DNA from 2 places in the Caballeronia sp. ATUFL_F2_KS9A genome. Region 1 is predicted to be linked to the other one. Evidence: riboswitches for the same ligand, from Rfam matches in the RefSeq annotation. Region 1 holds a riboswitch; the other holds the start of a gene.
What was found. A riboswitch is a leader RNA that binds a small molecule or an ion and turns the genes downstream of it on or off. The one in region 1 is predicted to bind thiamine pyrophosphate.

Region 1 (8,328 bases):
GTCGCGACGTCGAACAGGCCGCCGACGCCGAACAGCGTGTTGATCGCGACGCGCATGATGTCCGACACGCCGTCCGCAATTCTCAGTTGCGCCAGATTGTTCGCGGCGATGTAGACGTCGCCGATATTCGAGAAGAAGTTGGTCACGCTGTTGCGCACCGGCTCCGGTACGAGCCACACGTAACCCTTCGCCACCGGCTTCACCGCGTACTGATCAACAGTGTCGTTGATCGTGAACATCGTCCGGTTATAGCTCTCGAATGGGTCCCCTTTGGTCGGCGTCGTCACCGTCGCGCAACCGGTGAGCGCAACGACGCCCGCCACCATGATTGCGCGCCGCATCCCAATCGCCTGCATGTTCTTCTCCTTATTGAGCGGCGCCCGATGCGGCGCTCGCACCTGCCGCGCCCGCCGCACCCGATGCGCCCATCGCGCTCGCCGCGCCCGGGAAAGCCGGCGCGGGTGCGGGCTCGGGCACAGCCGGCGCCCCCGACGATTTCGAGGCGCCCGAATCCGCCGCCTTGTTGTAGAGGAACTGGCCGATCAGGTTTTCGAGCACCACGGCCGATTGCGTCATCGTGATGGTGTCGCCGTTCTTGAGCATCTGATCGTCGCCGCCCGGCTCGAGGCCGATGTATTGCTCGCCGAGCAAGCCGGAAGTCAGGATCTTCGCGGACGAATCCTTCGGAAACTGATACTGCTTGTCGATATCGATCGTGACCACGGCCTGATACGTGTTCGCATCGAAGCCGATGCTGCCGACGCGCCCGACCGTCACGCCCGCGCTCTTCACGGGCGCGCGCGCCTTCAGTCCGCCGATGTTGTCGAACTTCAGTTTCACCGCGTAGGTTTGCTGGAACGACAGGGAGCTCATGTTGCCCGCCTTCAGCGCGAGAAAGAGCAGCGCCACGAAACCGAGCACCACGAAGAGGCCGACCCAAAAGTCGAGAGCAGTCTTTTTCATCGTCTTCCCAAAGAGAATCTTTTCGCAGATGGCGCGTGACGGTCTGTGCCCTTCACAACGCCTGCGCCTCGTGCGGCGCCTGCGCTTGGTTCATTAGCTGAACATCAGTGCGGTGAGCAGGAAATCGAGCCCGAGCACGGCGAGCGACGCATATACGACGGTTTTCGTCGTCGCGCGCGACACGCCTTCGGGCGTTGGCCGTGCTTCGTAGCCCTGGAACAACGCGATGAACGTCACCGCGAAGCCGAACACGATGCTCTTGATGACGCCGTTCCCGACATCGCGCCACACGTCCACGCCGCCTTGCATCTGCGACCAGAACGCGCCCGGATCGACGCCGATCAGCATCACGCCGACGACATAGCCGCCGATGATGCCGACCGCGCTGAAAATGGCCGCCAGCACCGGCATAGCGACGATGCCCGCCCACATGCGCGGCGCGACGACCACCTTGAGCGGATCGACCGCCATCATTTCCATTGCGGTGAGTTGCTCGCCGGCTTTCATCAAGCCGATTTCGGCGGTCAGCGACGTGCCCGCGCGCCCCGCGAACAGTAGCGCCGTGACGACCGGCCCGAGCTCGCGCACGAGCGAGAGCGCCACCAGAAGCCCGAGCGCCTGTTCCGAACCGTAGCGGCTCAGCGTGTAATAGCCCTGCAAGCCGAGCACGAAGCCGACGAACAAACCCGACACCGCGATGATGACGAGCGAATAATTGCCGACGAAGTGGATCTGTTTCGTGACGAGGCGCGGGCGGCGCAACAGCGGAAAAAATTCGACCACGAGGCGCAGGAACATGCGCGTTGCGTAGCCTGCGGTGCCGAAACCGTCGAGCACCCAGCGTCCGAGCGCGCTGATCATGCCTGCCCTCCGATGCCGAAATCTGCGGCGAGCGGCGTGCTCGCATAGTGGAACTTGAATGGGCCGTCGGGCGTGCCGTCGATGAACTGGCGCACGGTCGGATCCTGCGATGCGCGCAGTTGCGCCGGCGTGCCTTCGGCGTGAATGCCGCCGTTCGCGATGAAATACACGTAGTCCGCGATCGCGAAGGATTCCGGTACGTCGTGCGTAACGAGAATGGACGTTGCGCCGAGCGCGTCGTTGATCGTGCGGATGAGCTGCGCCGTGATGCCGAGCGAAATGGGATCGAGGCCGGCGAACGGCTCGTCGTACATCATCAACTGGGGATCGAGCGCGATTGCGCGGGCGAGCGCCACGCGGCGCGCCATGCCGCCCGAAATCTCCGACGGCGCGAGATCGCGCGCGCCGCGCAGGCCGACCGCGTTCAGCTTCATCAGCACGAGATCGCGGATCAGCGCTTCTGGAAGGTCCGTGTGTTCGCGCAGCGGGAACGCGACGTTCTCGAACACCGTCTGGTCGGTGAACAACGCGCCGAACTGGAACAGCATGCCCATCTTCCGGCGCAGCGCGTACAGACCGTCGCGCGTCTGGGCGCCGACGTCCTGTCCGTCGAACATGACTTTGCCGCGACTCGCCTTCACGAGACCGCCGACCAGACGCAAGGTCGTGGTTTTGCCGCAGCCTGAGCCGCCCATGACCGCGACCACCTGCCCACGCGTGAATCGCATGTTCAGGTTCGACAGGACGAGCCGGTCGCCGTAGCCGAAGTCGACGTCGCGTAGCTCTAGCAGAGTCTCGGAGAAAGCAGGCACTGGGTAAGAGATTCCGTTGGCGCAAGAGGCCGAATTATAGGGCCTGCGCGCAATCGGTGCTTTGCCTAGGCGTGTATCCCCTTGCTTTTGGGACTTTTCACCGTTGACCTGCGAACATTTTTTGCAGTGACAAAACCGCCGCGGCTGTGTCCGGTGCCTCGGTGACCGCGCGCACGACCGCCGCGCTGAGCACGCCGGTTTCCAGCACGCCCGGCATCGCCTTGGCGTCGATTCCACCAATGGCGACAAGCGGCACCCGGCCCGACAGCAGTTGCACGTAGCGCGACAGGCGCGCCAATCCTTGTGGCTTGGTCGGCATGACTTTCGTCGTGGTCGGGAAGACGGCGCCGAGCGCAAGGTAGCTCGGCTTGAAGTGCAGCGCGCGCAACATCTCGTAATAGCCGTGCGTCGACAGACCGAGCCGCACGCCGGCTTTCGCGATGGCGCTCAGGTCGGCCGTCTGCACGTCTTCCTGTCCGAGGTGCACGCCGTACGCGCCCGCCGCAATCGCCTCGCGCCAATGATCGTTGATGAAAACCTGTGCGTCATGCCGACGTCCCGCTTCGACCGAGCGCGAGATTTCGCGCTGCAAGTCGGCGGCGTCGGCGGTTTTGCGGCGCAGTTGCGTCGTGCGGACGCCGAGATCGAGCACGCGCTCGACCCAGTCGGCGCTCGGCAGCACCGGATACAGGCCGAGCCGATCGGGGCACGCCGGGAATCCGCCTTCGGGCGCGGCGGGCAGATCGGCGACGCGCGGAAACGTCGCGAATTCGACGGGCCACGCGTCGTCCTTGTTCTCATCGCCCGCGCGCCAGGCGAGCGCGAGCGTCAGCGCGTCGTGCGGCTCGAAGTTGCAGTCGAGGAAAGCGGCGAGCGCGGAAAGCCAATCATCCGACCATTCGCCTTCGAGCGCGAAACGCTCGTCGCCACGACGCAGCGTGACGCGATCGCCATGCGCTTCGAGGATTGCCGCGGCGCCGTTCGCGGCCACATCGTGCGGCTCGTTGAACACGATGATGTCGCTCGCCTGCGGCGATTCCGGCGCGGTCAGGCAGATGCGCCAGCGCGTTTCCGCCGTCGGCCATTCGCCGAGACGCGCGCGAATCCGCTCGGCGACTTCAGTCAGCTCGTCCGCCGGCGGCCAGAACACTTCACGATTCAACAAGCTCATGCCGCGCCTCCGTCCTGATGCCAGAACGGCATGCCGACGACCGGCGTGCTCGCCTGCGCGCTGTCGCGCTCGGCCATGGGGCCCGCGAGGAACGCGGTGCGCCCCGCTTCGACGCCGAGCGCGAACGCGCGCGCCATCTGCGGCGGGAAGGTTGCCTGCGAGACGGCCGTGTTGAGCAGCACGCCATCGAAGCCCCATTCCATCACCTGACACGCATGCGACGGCACGCCGAGACCGGCATCGACGATCAGCGGCACATCCGGCAGACGCTCGCGCAAGGTGCGCAGCCCGTATGGATTCGTCACGCCCTTGCCCGTGCCGATGGGCGCGCCCCACGGCATCAGCGCTTCGCAGCCGGCATCGAGCAAACGCCGGCCGATGACGAGATCTTCCGTGCAGTAAGGCAGCACCTTGAAGCCATCGCGGATCAGCTTGGCCGCCGCTTCGACGAGGCCGATCGGATCGGGCTGCAGCGTGTAGTCGTCGCCGATCAATTCCAGTTTGATCCACGGCGTCTCGAACACCTCGCGCGCCATGTGCGCGGTCGTGAGCACCTCGTCTACGCTCTGGCAGCCCGCCGTGTTCGGCAAAAGCGCGACGCCGTGGCGCTTGAGCACATCGAAAAAGCCGGCTTCGCCAGTCTCCGACTGACGGCGCAGCGCGACCGTGACCATGCCCGGCCGAGCGGCGTCGATGGAGTCGGAAAGCGATTGCAGCGACGGATAACGCGACGTGCCGAGCAGCACGCGGCTCGGAAACGTCTCGCCGTAGAGCGTGAGGACGTCGGCGGTGGAATTGGTCATGGTTCGATCCTTCGGTTCGGAGTTCAGCCGCCCGCGACGGGCGACACGACGTCGAGCTTGTCGCCGGCGGCGAGCGTTTTCGTGGCGTGTTCGCCGCGCGCGACGAACTGGCCGTTCAGCGCGACCGCGAACGGCGGTTTCGCGCCGAACGCGGCGAGCGCGTCGGTGACGGTGGTGGCGTCGGGCAAATCGAAGACGCGCTGATTGATGTGGATGTTCATGGTTGTTTCCTGATGACTAGAGCGCTGGCGCAACCGCGAACTCGCCGTGCAGCAGTTCGGGCCAGCGCGCGGCGCTGCGGAAATCGGAGAAGGCCTCGGCATCGGCGATATCGCCGGAAGCGAGCGCGTCGGCGAGACGGCACGCGGCATCCGCGACTTCGGGCGCGATCATGAAGCCGTGCCGGTACAAGCCGTTCACGCGCAAGGTCCGCGCCCCGTCCCAGACGATCGCCGGCCGGTGATCCGGCAAGGTCGGCCGGCAATGCGAGTTCAGTTCGAGGATGCGCGCCTCGCCGAAACCCGGATGCACCGCGAACGCGGCGCTCAGCAGCTCGAGCGCCGAACGTACGCTCACGGGCGACATGTCCTCGCCCTCGACTTCCGTCGCGCCGATCACGTAGAGATCGTTCTCCTTCGGCGCGATGTAGAGCGGATAGCGCGGATGCAAGAGCCGCACCGGCCGCGTCAGCCCGATGCCCGGCGCGTGCACGCGCGCGACTTCGCCGCGAATGCCGCGCAGCGCGGGCCACGCGGGCTTGCCGCCGAGGCCTCGGCAATCGATGATCCAGCGCGCGTCGGGCATCGCATCGACGGCGGTGTTCCAGTGCGTACGCACGCCGCGCGCGGCAAGTCCGGCGGCGAGCGCGCCAAGCGCCTGACGGTTGTCGAGTTGGCCTTCGTTCGGCAGCAGCCAGCCCTGCGCGAAGCGCGTTCCGAGCGCCGGTTCGGCTTGCGCGACTTGCGCGCCCGCGAGCTTGACGAAGCCGCCGTCGAGCAGATTGGCGGGCGAATTGGCCTTGAGACGGCGTTCGAAGAGCGGCGCTTCGGCGCGATCCGCGCCGTGCCAGACGACGAGCGTGCCGTTGCGCTGAAAGAAAACCGGCTCGGGCAATTGCGCGATGAGTTCAGGCCAGCGTTCGAGCGATGCCGCCCCCAGCCCGACGACGAGCGGCTCCGCGCTCGCCGCTTCCGCGAGCGGCGCGAGCATGGCGGCGGCGACCCACGCGGCCGACTGCGTGCCGGCGGCGTCGCCGCGTTCGTAAAGCGCGACGTCGTGACCCGCGCCCGCGAGTTGCCAGGCGACGAGCCGTCCGACGAGCCCGCCGCCGACGACGGCGAAATCCGGCCGGCGCGCGGCGCCCTGATCGATTCTGTTCATCAATTCGATGTCTCCATACGCGTAACGCTGCGCTGCACGATGGAGACGAAAGACGCGATCCCGATCGTGCTGGCGCGGCGCCACATCACGAGGACGAAATCAGCGGGAGAGACCGGCTCGGCAGCGCATGAAGCGCGCCGGGCGCGAAGAAAGGACTGGAAGAGACTGGAGGAATGGCGCGAGGCTCGCGCGGTCTCCGGAAACTTCCCTCGCCGGTATTACCCGGATCGGGTGCAAAGGGTCTCTCTCAGCCTCGCCGCGCTGCCGACCGTTCCGGCCGCCGATGCACGCGAAGCACCCCTGTTTCGTCGAGGGTCATTAAAACATGAAAGGCGAAGGCGCTGCAAACCGGGATTCCCCGCCTTTTATCGTGCGCGGCGGCACTCTGGCACAATGCCGCGAACATGGTTCGCAGGACGATCGCCCGAAATTAAGTGAGCGTTAAGCGAACCCCGGAACAATCTGCGGAGCCGGAAAACGCCGCGCGCGGCCCGGCCGCGGACGTAACAATCGGGCGCCACGAGGCGCATCAGCAGGAAGCTCATGACCAACACCCATACCGAAAGCACGCAGCAGAAGGCCGACGAAGTCTCGGCGTGGAGCCTCATCAAGCCCTACTGGGTGTCGGAGGAGCGCGGCTTCGCGTGGGGCCTTCTCGTCGCGATCATCGCGATCAACATGACCGTTGTGTGGATCAACGTCCGGCTCAACAGCTGGAACGCCGACTTCTACAACGCGCTGCAGAACAAGAACGTCAAGGACTTTCCGCATCTGCTGCTGATCTTCACGGGCCTCGCGTTCGCGTACATCCTGCTCGCGGTGTACGGGCGATATCTGCGGCAGATGCTCGCGTTTCGCTGGCGTCAATGGCTCACCAACCGCTTTCTGGAACAATGGCTCGGTGACAAGGCGTTCTACCGCATCGAGCGCGACCGCCTCGCCGACAACCCCGACCAGCGTATTTCCGACGACCTGCAATCCTTCGCCACCACCACGCTTTCGCTCTCGCTCGATCTGCTTTCGACGCTCGTCACGCTCGTCACTTTCATCACGATTCTCTGGACCATCGCGGGCGCGCTGACCTTCTCGCTCGGCGGCACGCCGTTCACGATTCCGGGCTACATGGTCTGGGCCGCCGCGCTCTACGCGATTCTCGGCTCGCTGATCATCCAGAAGGTCGGGCATCCGCTCGTGTCGATCAACTATCAGCAGCAGAAGGTCGAGGCCGATTTCCGTTTCGGCCTGATCCGCGTGCGCGAGAACGCCGAACAGATTGCGTTTTATGACGGCATCGCGACCGAAACGGCGAACGCAAAGACCATCTTCCAGCGCATTCGCGACAACTGGTGGATGATCATGAAGTACACGAAGCGCATGACCTTCGTGCTGTCGTTCTACGGGCAGATCGCGATCATTTTCCCGATCATGGTCGCCGCGCCGCGCTACTTCGCGGGCGCGTTTTCGTTCGGCGTGCTGATGCAGATTTCATCGGCGTTCGGCACGGTCAGCGATTCGTTTTCGTGGTTCATCAACAGTTATTCGACGTTGGTCGAATGGCGCGCGACCGTGAATCGTCTGCGCGAATTCAAGCGCGTGATGCGCTCGACGCATATCCGCGAAGAAACGTCGCCAGCGACGGAGCGCGGCGGCATCAACCTGCACTACACGAGCACGCCGTCGCTCACGACGAACGGGCTCATGCTCGCGCTGCCCAACGGCACGCCGCTTTCGCGCGTGGCGAACGTGTCGATCGAGCCGGGTTCGCGCTGGCTGGTCGTCGGTCCATCGGGCTCGGGCAAGAGCACGTTGATGCGCGCGCTCGCGGGTCTTTGGCCGTTCGGCGACGGCACGATCGACGCGCCCGTCGACGCGAAGATGATGTTCGTCCCGCAGATGAGTTATCTGCCGATCGGCACGTTGCGCGCGGCGCTTTCGTATCCGTCGGCGGGTGGAACGTTCAGTGATGAAGAGTCGCGCGACGCGCTGCGTCTGTGCAATCTCGAGGCGTATGCGGATCGGCTGGAGGAAAGCGCGCATTGGGCGCGGAGTCTGTCGCCGGGCGAGCAGCAACGGCTTGCTGCCGCGCGCGTGCTGTTGCACAAGCCGGACTTCGTGTTCCTCGACGAAGCCACGAGCGCGCTCGACGCCGAGAACGAGCTGCATATCTACAACATGCTGGTCGAGCGGCTTCCGAAGGCGGCGATTGTGAGCGTGGCGCATCGCGAGTCGGTCGCGATGTTCCATGATTACAAGATCGAGATCGAGAGGGCGATGGCGGAGGTTTGACCCGTCCGCGCTCAGAAGCAAAAAGGCCACGCAATTGAACTGCACCCCAAAA
Region 2 (8,328 bases), on a different contig from region 1:
CTTCGTGACGACGAAGCCGAGCACGAGAAACACGACGCACAGGATCAGGAACAGCACGAACAGGAACTTGGCGATGGCGGCCGCTCCGGCAGCGACGCCGGTGAACCCCAGCACGCCGGCGATCACGGCTACGATCGCGAAAAACAAGGCCCACTTCAGCATGATCGTTCCCCGTAGGAGTGGATGACGGAACTATCGTAGCCACGCGATGCGCGCCGCGCATTCGGGCAGGCTCCTTTTTTGCTGTGGGAATCCACCGACACTTGCTTTCAAATCGGCTGCTCTAAGTGAAACGCCGGACGACCCACGCCATGAGCCACGTACCGCCCACCGCGATACCGACGACGATCTTGCCCGAGGACACGCCGCCGCCCGCGCCGGAAGGCATCGCGCGCCGCGCCACGCGCTTCAACGACTGGATGCGCCGCTATAGCTGGGCGGTCGCGATGACGGTGGCGATCGTCATCACGGTCGGCGGGCTGATCATTCTGGAATCGGGGCGCATGCGGATCGCGTCGGAATACGAGACCGCGCTCGAAGCGAAAGGCGCGACCGCGCAGCTTTCGATGCTCGCCGCCGATATCGCCGCGCTCACCGCCGACGAACGCGGCTTCGCGCTACAGGCCGACGACGCGTATCAGGCGCATTTCCGCGACGCGGCCGGACGCGTGCGGCGCACGCTGGCGTGGCTCGATGCGTATTACCGGCGCATCGGTGACGACACCGCGCTCGCGAGCTTCGCGCAGATCCGCGCCGCCGCCGACGATGAAATCGCGCAAGGCACCGCGCGCATCGCCGATTCGCCCGACGCCGATGCCACGCGTGCCCTGCCGCCACCCGACGCGAGCGCCACGCTCGATGCGGCGCTGTCGCTGTTGCGCCTGAACGAAGAGCAGCGCGCGCAACACGCGCTCGACGCGAGCCGCGCCGACCAGCGCATCTCGACGCTGTGCGTGGGCGCGTTGTGCGCCCTCAACATCGTTCTATTCATCCTGCTGTTTCGTAATCTCGGCATTCAGCTCGACAAGCAGGCGCGCGTGCAGAAGGCGCTCATCACGCAGCAGGAAGAGCTCGACCAGCTCGTGTTCGCGCGCACGCGTCAGCTCGAGGCGCTCGCGTGGCACTTGCAGTCCGTCAGCGAAAACGAGAAGACGGAGCTCGCGCGCGAACTGCACGACGAACTCGGCTCGATCCTCACCGCGAGCAAGATGGATGTCGCGTGGGTGCGCGGCAAGCTGAAGGACAGCGAGCCCGCGATGGCCGAAAAACTCGCGCGCGCGCTCGGCAATCTGGATCAGGGCATCGCGTTGAAGCGCCGCATCATCGAGGACATGCGCCCGACGGTGCTCGCCAACTTCGGTCTCGTCACGGCGCTGCGCTCGCTCGCCGATGAAGCCGCGCAGCGCAACGGCTGGAACGTCGAATTCGATCTGCCGGGCGAGGACGTGAAGCTCGGCGAGGCGATCGAAATCGCGCTTTTCCGCGTCGCGCAGGAGACGCTCACGAACGCGGCGAAGTACGCGCACGCGAGCCGTATCCGCGTGGCGCTGACGGTCGATGAAGCGAACGTGTCGCTCTCGATCACCGACGACGGCATCGGCATTCGGCCGCAGGATTTAAAGCGCACGCAGACGCATGGGCTCGTCGGCATGCGGCAGCGCGTGTCGGCGCGCGGCGGACGCTTCGAGATCGAGCGCGCGACGCCGCGCGGCACGGCGATCAGCGTGTCGATGCCGCGCGAGCGCAGCGCCGATGCGCCGGTCGTCGCGGCATCCACGTAGGACGGCGCCGACACGAAATGCGGACGACGCCGACACCAGAATCGCATGCGTGCCTACATCCGCGAACGATGCGCTTTTTTATGATTGTTCACACCGGTAAGACAGGACGTCAGCCAGGCGCCCGTCGACCACACACGATGCGCGAACCGTTTTTCCTGTCACGCATTTCAACTCCAAGGGGAATACACATGACTCGACTCATCGCTCTACTCCTCATCGCCGGCAGCGCGGCTCTCGCAGGCTGCAACACCGTTTCGGGAGCCGGTCAGGACATCTCGAAGGGCGGCCAGGCCATCTCGAACTCCGCGGAGCAGCACAAGTAATTCACGAGGCGCGCCGCTTCGCTGCGGCGTTCCCGCTCAGGCGTTCCATAGCGTTGACGTAGTTCTCTCTCTTCCCGCCACCTTCGCGTGGCGGGATTTTTTTTGTCTTGGAGCCGTTCGTGTGTCGTCCAGGCCGCTCGCGGCGTCCCACGGGTCACGCGTCATTCTCTGCACAATGACGCCGATGACCCAGATCCCCTTCGCTGCGATAGAGTTCGCTCATCTCGATGCCTTCCTGAGCGATGATGCCTGGCTTCAGACATCGGGATTCACAGCGCAAACGGAGACACGAATGGCCAGAGTAAAAGTAGCCGGGTTCGGCGTTTCGCTCGATGGCTTCGCCGCGGGAACCGGTCAGAGTCTGGAACATCCGCTCGGGGTGCGGGGCCCGGAGCTCTTTCAGTGGTTTTTCCCGACGCAGACGTTTCGGCGGATGCAGGGAAAAGACGACGGCGAAACCGGTGTCGATGACGACTTCGCCCGGCGCGCGATGGACGGATTCGGCGCGTTCATCCTCGGGCGCAACATGTTCGGGCCGATTCGCGGCGAATGGCCGGATGAACAATGGAAAGGATGGTGGGGTGAGGATCCGCCCTATCATGCGCCGACTTTCGTGCTGACCCATTACCCGCGTCCGCCGATTCGGATGCAAGGCGGGACGACGTTTCACTTCGTCTCGGACGGCATCGAGGTCGCGCTGCAAAAGGCACGCGAAGCGGCCGGCGCGAAGGACATCAAGATCGGCGGCGGAGCGGCCACGGTCAAGCAATACATTCAGGCCGGCCATGTGGATGAAATCCACCTCGCTTTCGCGCCGGTGGCGCTCGGGCAAGGGGAATCGCTCTTCGACGGTCTGGATTTGCGCGCTTTGGGATATCGGACGGTCGAGCACGTTCCGACGGAGCGGGCCACGCACATCGTCCTTGCGAAGTAGCTGCGCGCGATACGAAAAAGCCCGGCCGATTCTTCCGGCCGGGCTGTGCGGTTCATGCCTTATTGCGTGTCGGGCAGTTCGAGCGCCGGCTGCTGCGTGTTGCCGCCCTGCGCGACGAGCACGCGAATCTTCTCGGGCACGAGTTGCGTGGCTGCATTTCCCGAAGGCAGCGTCGTCACGAGCCAGTCCGCGTTGTTGACGAGATCGAACGACGCCGATTTATAGACCGGCGTCTTCGAGCCCGGCAGCGTCGCGATCAGTTGATACGTGCCGCCGGAGACGTAGATCGAGTCTTGCGTCGTCGCCGGTACGGCGTTCTTGTAGGCCACGCCCGCCATCGTCGGGCTGACGGTCGAGATGTTCGTGCCCGGCGCGACGAGATAGATGTCGAGGTTCGGCGCGTTCGTCGATGCGTTGAACGCGCGCACGCGTGCGCTGCTCGATAGCAGGCCCTTGTCGAACGGATCGTCGATCACCGCGATCGACGGCACGAAGCCCGCGTCCGGCAGCGCGATCACCGTGTATTCGTGCCCTTTCGCCGCGTTCGAGATGGTCGTGTCGGTGGCGAGTTGCGTCGTCGTGTTGACGGCGGCGTAGGAAAAGTTGTGCTGGCCCGTGTCGATGTTCGCGAAGTTCGTCACCGCCTTGTACGCGAGATTCGGCTGCAGGATCTTGCCGTTGTCGTAGAAGTCGACGTTCGGGCCGCTCGGGATCGCGTGGATGAAATGGACTTGCGGCTGAGTGACGCCGATTTCCTTGCCGACGTCATCGGAGCTTCCGCCGCAAGCGGAGAGCAAAGCGGCGACGGCGGCAAGCGCGGCAGCGGTACGGATGAGCTTCATGGTTTCACCTTCCTTTGTTTTGATTTGATTTGATCGGCCACATCGTCATCCGGGTCCGGACGATTAGGCATCCGCAGGACTTTGCGCGCTCGCTCGCCGGGCCCGATTCGGGTTTCCCTCTTGCCATTTCGATCGATCAGATTTGCCGTCGAAGTGGCGCATGCGTTGAGCAATGAGCATGCCCCGAGACGGTGCGACGATGGCGTGTATCGGCCGCTGAGGCCCGTCTGGAAAGGGTTTCGGATTCATTAGAGGAATTGCTCGGGATGCGCGAAGACCCCGCGCGGCGCTGCATCGATCAATGCAGCGTCGCCGCGTGACGAGAAGCGGTTTTTACAAGGATGGTGCGTTCAGAGAAGTCCCCGCCGCCGCTGATCAAACCAGAACGAAAGCCCAACGGAAAGCAGAATCACAACGGTCGCAATCAAGGTCCATTGCGTGACGATTTCCCCGAGCAGCAGCGCGCCCAAACCAACCGCCACCACCGGATTCACATAAAGACAACTCGTCGCGACGATCGTGCTCGTATTGCGTATCAGAAAGTTATACGCGACATAAGCGGCCATCGAACCGATCACGACGAGATACAAAAACGAGAACCCCGCGCCGACGCCGACGCTCGCCAACCGCTCGCCCGATGCGAACGCGATCGCCGTCGCGATCAATCCGCCCAAACCGATCTGCAGCGCCGTCGACATCAGCAGATCGGAAGGCTGCGGCAGGCGCGTCGCCAGATGCGCGCCGCCCGCCCAGAAGATCGCGGCGCACAGAATCGCCAGCGTGCCGACCGTCGAACTCGGCGAGGGATCGCCGTGATTCAGCAGCACGATCCCGAGCAGACCCAGCGCCACCGCGAACCACTCGCCTTTCGCGACGCCGCGTCCGCTGAGCGCGGTGAAGATCGTCGCGAAAAGCGGCACCGTCGCGACCATCACGGCGGCCGTGCCGGTCCCCACGGTCCGCATGCCGTAAGCCATCATCCCGCTCGACAGACCTTCCAGCAACGTGCCGACGATCGCCGCGTTGCGCACTTCCCGCGCGCTGGGCCACACCGACTTGCGATGCACCGCGATCAAGAATAGCCCGATGCCCGCGAACAGATTGCGCAGCCCGCCGAGCATCAACGGCGGAAAAGATTCGAGCGCGAGATGGATGCAGAGATACGTCGATCCCCAAACGAGATAGACGACCGTCAGCGCAAGCGCGACCTGCCCCTTGAAAGAGCGCGGCGCGCGAAACGGAAAACGGTCAGGGAAGCTGAACGGCAGGCGCGGCGGAGGCAGAGCGGACATGCATCACTCCGCGGCGACGGCTGCGCGCCGGAGAAAAACGGGCAAAACCAGACAGAACGACATGGCGTAAAGCAAAGGGGAATGGCGCGAGGAAGGACCGCGCGACCTTCGGGAAAACCCGGAAATCCGCGGCGCCCGACATTATGCAGTAAGCGCTCGCATCCATCGGCTCATTTTCGGGATGGTTGCCAAGACGCCACGCCGCGGTGTAACGTGTCGGCTGCTAACGCGGGGGTCCTGCGTTGCACATCGCGGTTTCGTGCGGTTTCATCGACGAAGCGCTTCGTGTGGCGTGGGTGAGAAATACCCTTTGAACCTGATCTGGATAATGCCAGCGCAGGGAAGCGTTCGGGTTCCATAGGCCGCAGTCCACGCCACTTCAACCGAACCCGTACCTTTCCATCTCGTTCCTCCCTGTTTAGCTCCTGAGTCACCACGAGCTACGACATCGCTCGTGCTGAAAAAAATCGTCCCTTAGGAGATCAAGCACATGAATGCCAACCCGAAGTTCCTCTCGGAAAACGCCGTCGTCGATGCCGCCGCCATCGCGCCGCTGCCGAACTCGCGCAAGGTCTATGTCGAAGGTTCGACGCCCGACATCCGCGTGCCGATGCGCGAGATCACGCAATCCGACACGCCCGACGGCTTCGGCGGCGAGAAGAATCCGCCCGTCTACGTGTACGACACGTCGGGCCCGTACACCGATCCCGACGCGCAGATCGACATTCGCAGCGGTCTGCCCGCGCTGCGCGGCGCGTGGATCGAAAAGCGCGGCGACACCGAGGAACTGAGCGGCCTGTCGAGCGAGTTCGGCCGCGAGCGCGCCGCCGATCCGAAAACGGCCGAACTGCGCTTTCCGGGTTTGCACCGTCATCCGCGCCGCGCGCTCGCCGGCAAGAACGTCTCGCAGATGCACTACGCGCGCCAAGGCATCATCACGCCGGAGATGGAGTACATCGCGATTCGCGAGAACCAGCGTCGCGCGGAGTATCTCGAAAGCCTGCGCACGAGCGGCCCCAACGGCGAAAAGCTCGCGAAGATGATGGGCCGCCAGCACGCCGGACAAGCCTTCGGCGCGGCGGCGTTCGGCAAGGACGCGGCGAAGGAAATCACGCCTGAATTCGTGCGCGAGGAAGTGGCGCGCGGCCGCGCGATCATCCCCGCGAACATCAATCACCCGGAAAGCGAGCCGATGATTATCGGCCGCAACTTCCTCGTGAAGATCAACGCGAACATCGGCAATTCGGCGGTCACGTCGTCGATCGGCGAGGAAGTCGACAAGATGACGTGGGCAATTCGCTGGGGCGGCGACACGGTCATGGATCTGTCGACCGGCAAGCACATCCACGAAACGCGCGAGTGGATCATCCGCAATTCGCCGGTGCCGATCGGCACGGTGCCGATCTATCAGGCGCTCGAAAAGGTGAACGGCAAGGCCGAAGACCTGACGTGGGAAATCTTCCGCGACACGCTCATCGAGCAGGCGGAGCAAGGCGTCGATTACTTCACGATTCACGCCGGCGTGCGCCTGCAATACGTGCCGCTGACCGCGAACCGCATGACGGGCATCGTGTCGCGCGGCGGCTCGATCATGGCGAAGTGGTGCCTCGCGCATCACAAGGAAAGCTTCATTTACGAGCACTTCGAAGACATCTGCGAAATCATGAAGCAATACGATGTCTCGTTCTCCCTCGGCGACGGCCTGCGCCCCGGCTCGATCTACGACGCCAATGACGAAGCCCAGCTCGGCGAACTGAAGACGCTCGGCGAACTGACGCAGATCGCGTGGAAGCACGACGTGCAGGTGATGATCGAAGGCCCCGGCCACGTTCCGATGCAGCTCATCAAGGAAAACGTGGACCTGCAACTGGAATGGTGCGACGAAGCGCCCTTCTACACGCTCGGGCCGCTGACGACCGACATCGCGCCGGGTTACGACCACATCACGTCGGGCATCGGCGCTGCGATGATCGGCTGGTTCGGCACCGCGATGCTCTGCTACGTCACGCCCAAGGAACACCTGGGGCTGCCGAACAAGGACGACGTGAAGGAAGGCATCATCACGTACAAGCTCGCGGCGCACGCGGCCGATCTCGCGAAGGGTCATCCGGGCGCGCAGGTGCGGGACAACGCGCTGTCGAAGGCACGCTTCGAATTCCGCTGGGAAGACCAGTTCAATCTCGGTCTCGATCCGGACAAGGCGCGCGAATTCCACGACGAAACGCTGCCGAAGGATTCCGCGAAGGTCGCGCATTTCTGCTCGATGTGCGGCCCGCACTTCTGCTCGATGAAGATCACGCAGGACGTGCGCGATTTCGCGGCGAAGCAAGGTGTCAGCGAAAGCGAGGCGCTCGCCAAGGGCATGGAGACGAAGGCGATCGAGTTCGTGAAAAAGGGCTCGGAAATCTATCAGCCGACCTGAAGCTTCTGACTCGCTGACAACGGCCTGTCGCACAGCGCGTGCGGCAGGCCGTTTTTTATGTGTGCGCCGGGCGCAAAGCCTTGTCGGGCCTGAATGAGCGGTTCATCCGACGATTCGGGCATCTTTTCTGCTGGTCGAGTGCGTGAACCGGCGCAAATGCGGCCGAGCCGCAGCCGATTCATCTCATCTTCGAATTGGAGAGTCGACATGAAAATCATCAAACAGATCGGCGCCGCTGCAATGATCGTTGGGTTTCTGGGAGGACTGACCGCTTGCGGCGACATGACCACGCGTCAACGGGATACGGCTATCGGCGCCGGCGTCGGTGCGGCGGGCGGCGCGGTGATCGGCGGCAGCGCGCTTTCGACGCTCGGCGGCGCGGCGGTCGGCGGGATTATCGGCAATCAGGTCGGGAAGTAGCGCGAACATCGTCTGAACGACGCAACGGAAGCGTTTCGCCGCCATCAACGACCCGCTGTTTCATTTCTGTTACATAAAGGCGCGCCGCAATGCTTTTTCACATCACGCGGCGCGCCTCCCGGTTGTCGTTCGACTAAGCTGCTTCTTAAGGGGCCAATTTCATTCGATCCCACGTCCCGCAAGCCGTAACGCAAGGAGCAGTGCCATGATTTCCGCCCGCAGCATGTCCAGACCCAGGACGGCCGCCGCAGCGCTCGCCGCCGGGCTTCTTCTCGGCGGATGTTATTACCCTTACGGTTATCCGGCTTATCCAG

Region 2: linked by a shared signal. The riboswitch ahead of thiC (phosphomethylpyrimidine synthase ThiC) and the one ahead of NCS67_RS11625 (FAD-dependent oxidoreductase) in region 1 are both predicted to bind thiamine pyrophosphate.

What each region holds. Positions count from the first base shown of each region.
Region 1 is NZ_JALQEK010000016.1:22,082-30,409, forward strand. It holds gene NCS67_RS11590 (MlaA family lipoprotein) at 1-356, opposite strand, end outside; gene mlaD (outer membrane lipid asymmetry maintenance protein MlaD) at 367-963, opposite strand; gene mlaE (lipid asymmetry maintenance ABC transporter permease subunit MlaE) at 1,057-1,824, opposite strand; gene NCS67_RS11605 (ABC transporter ATP-binding protein) at 1,821-2,636, opposite strand; gene thiE (thiamine phosphate synthase) at 2,734-3,807, opposite strand; gene NCS67_RS11615 (thiazole synthase) at 3,804-4,610, opposite strand; gene thiS (sulfur carrier protein ThiS) at 4,634-4,831, opposite strand; gene NCS67_RS11625 (FAD-dependent oxidoreductase) at 4,848-5,990, opposite strand; TPP riboswitch at 6,178-6,302, opposite strand; gene NCS67_RS11630 (ABC transporter ATP-binding protein/permease) at 6,534-8,276, shown strand.
Region 2 is NZ_JALQEK010000002.1:410,989-419,316, reverse strand. It holds gene NCS67_RS04200 (DUF1328 domain-containing protein) at 1-162, opposite strand, end outside; gene NCS67_RS04195 (sensor histidine kinase) at 312-1,781, shown strand; gene NCS67_RS04190 (entericidin A/B family lipoprotein) at 1,970-2,104, shown strand; gene NCS67_RS04185 (dihydrofolate reductase family protein) at 2,397-3,038, shown strand; gene NCS67_RS04180 (DUF4397 domain-containing protein) at 3,098-3,880, opposite strand; gene NCS67_RS04175 (EamA family transporter) at 4,231-5,172, opposite strand; TPP riboswitch at 5,393-5,533, shown strand; gene thiC (phosphomethylpyrimidine synthase ThiC) at 5,663-7,594, shown strand; gene NCS67_RS04165 (YMGG-like glycine zipper-containing protein) at 7,835-8,014, shown strand; gene NCS67_RS04160 (hypothetical protein) at 8,220-8,328, shown strand, end outside.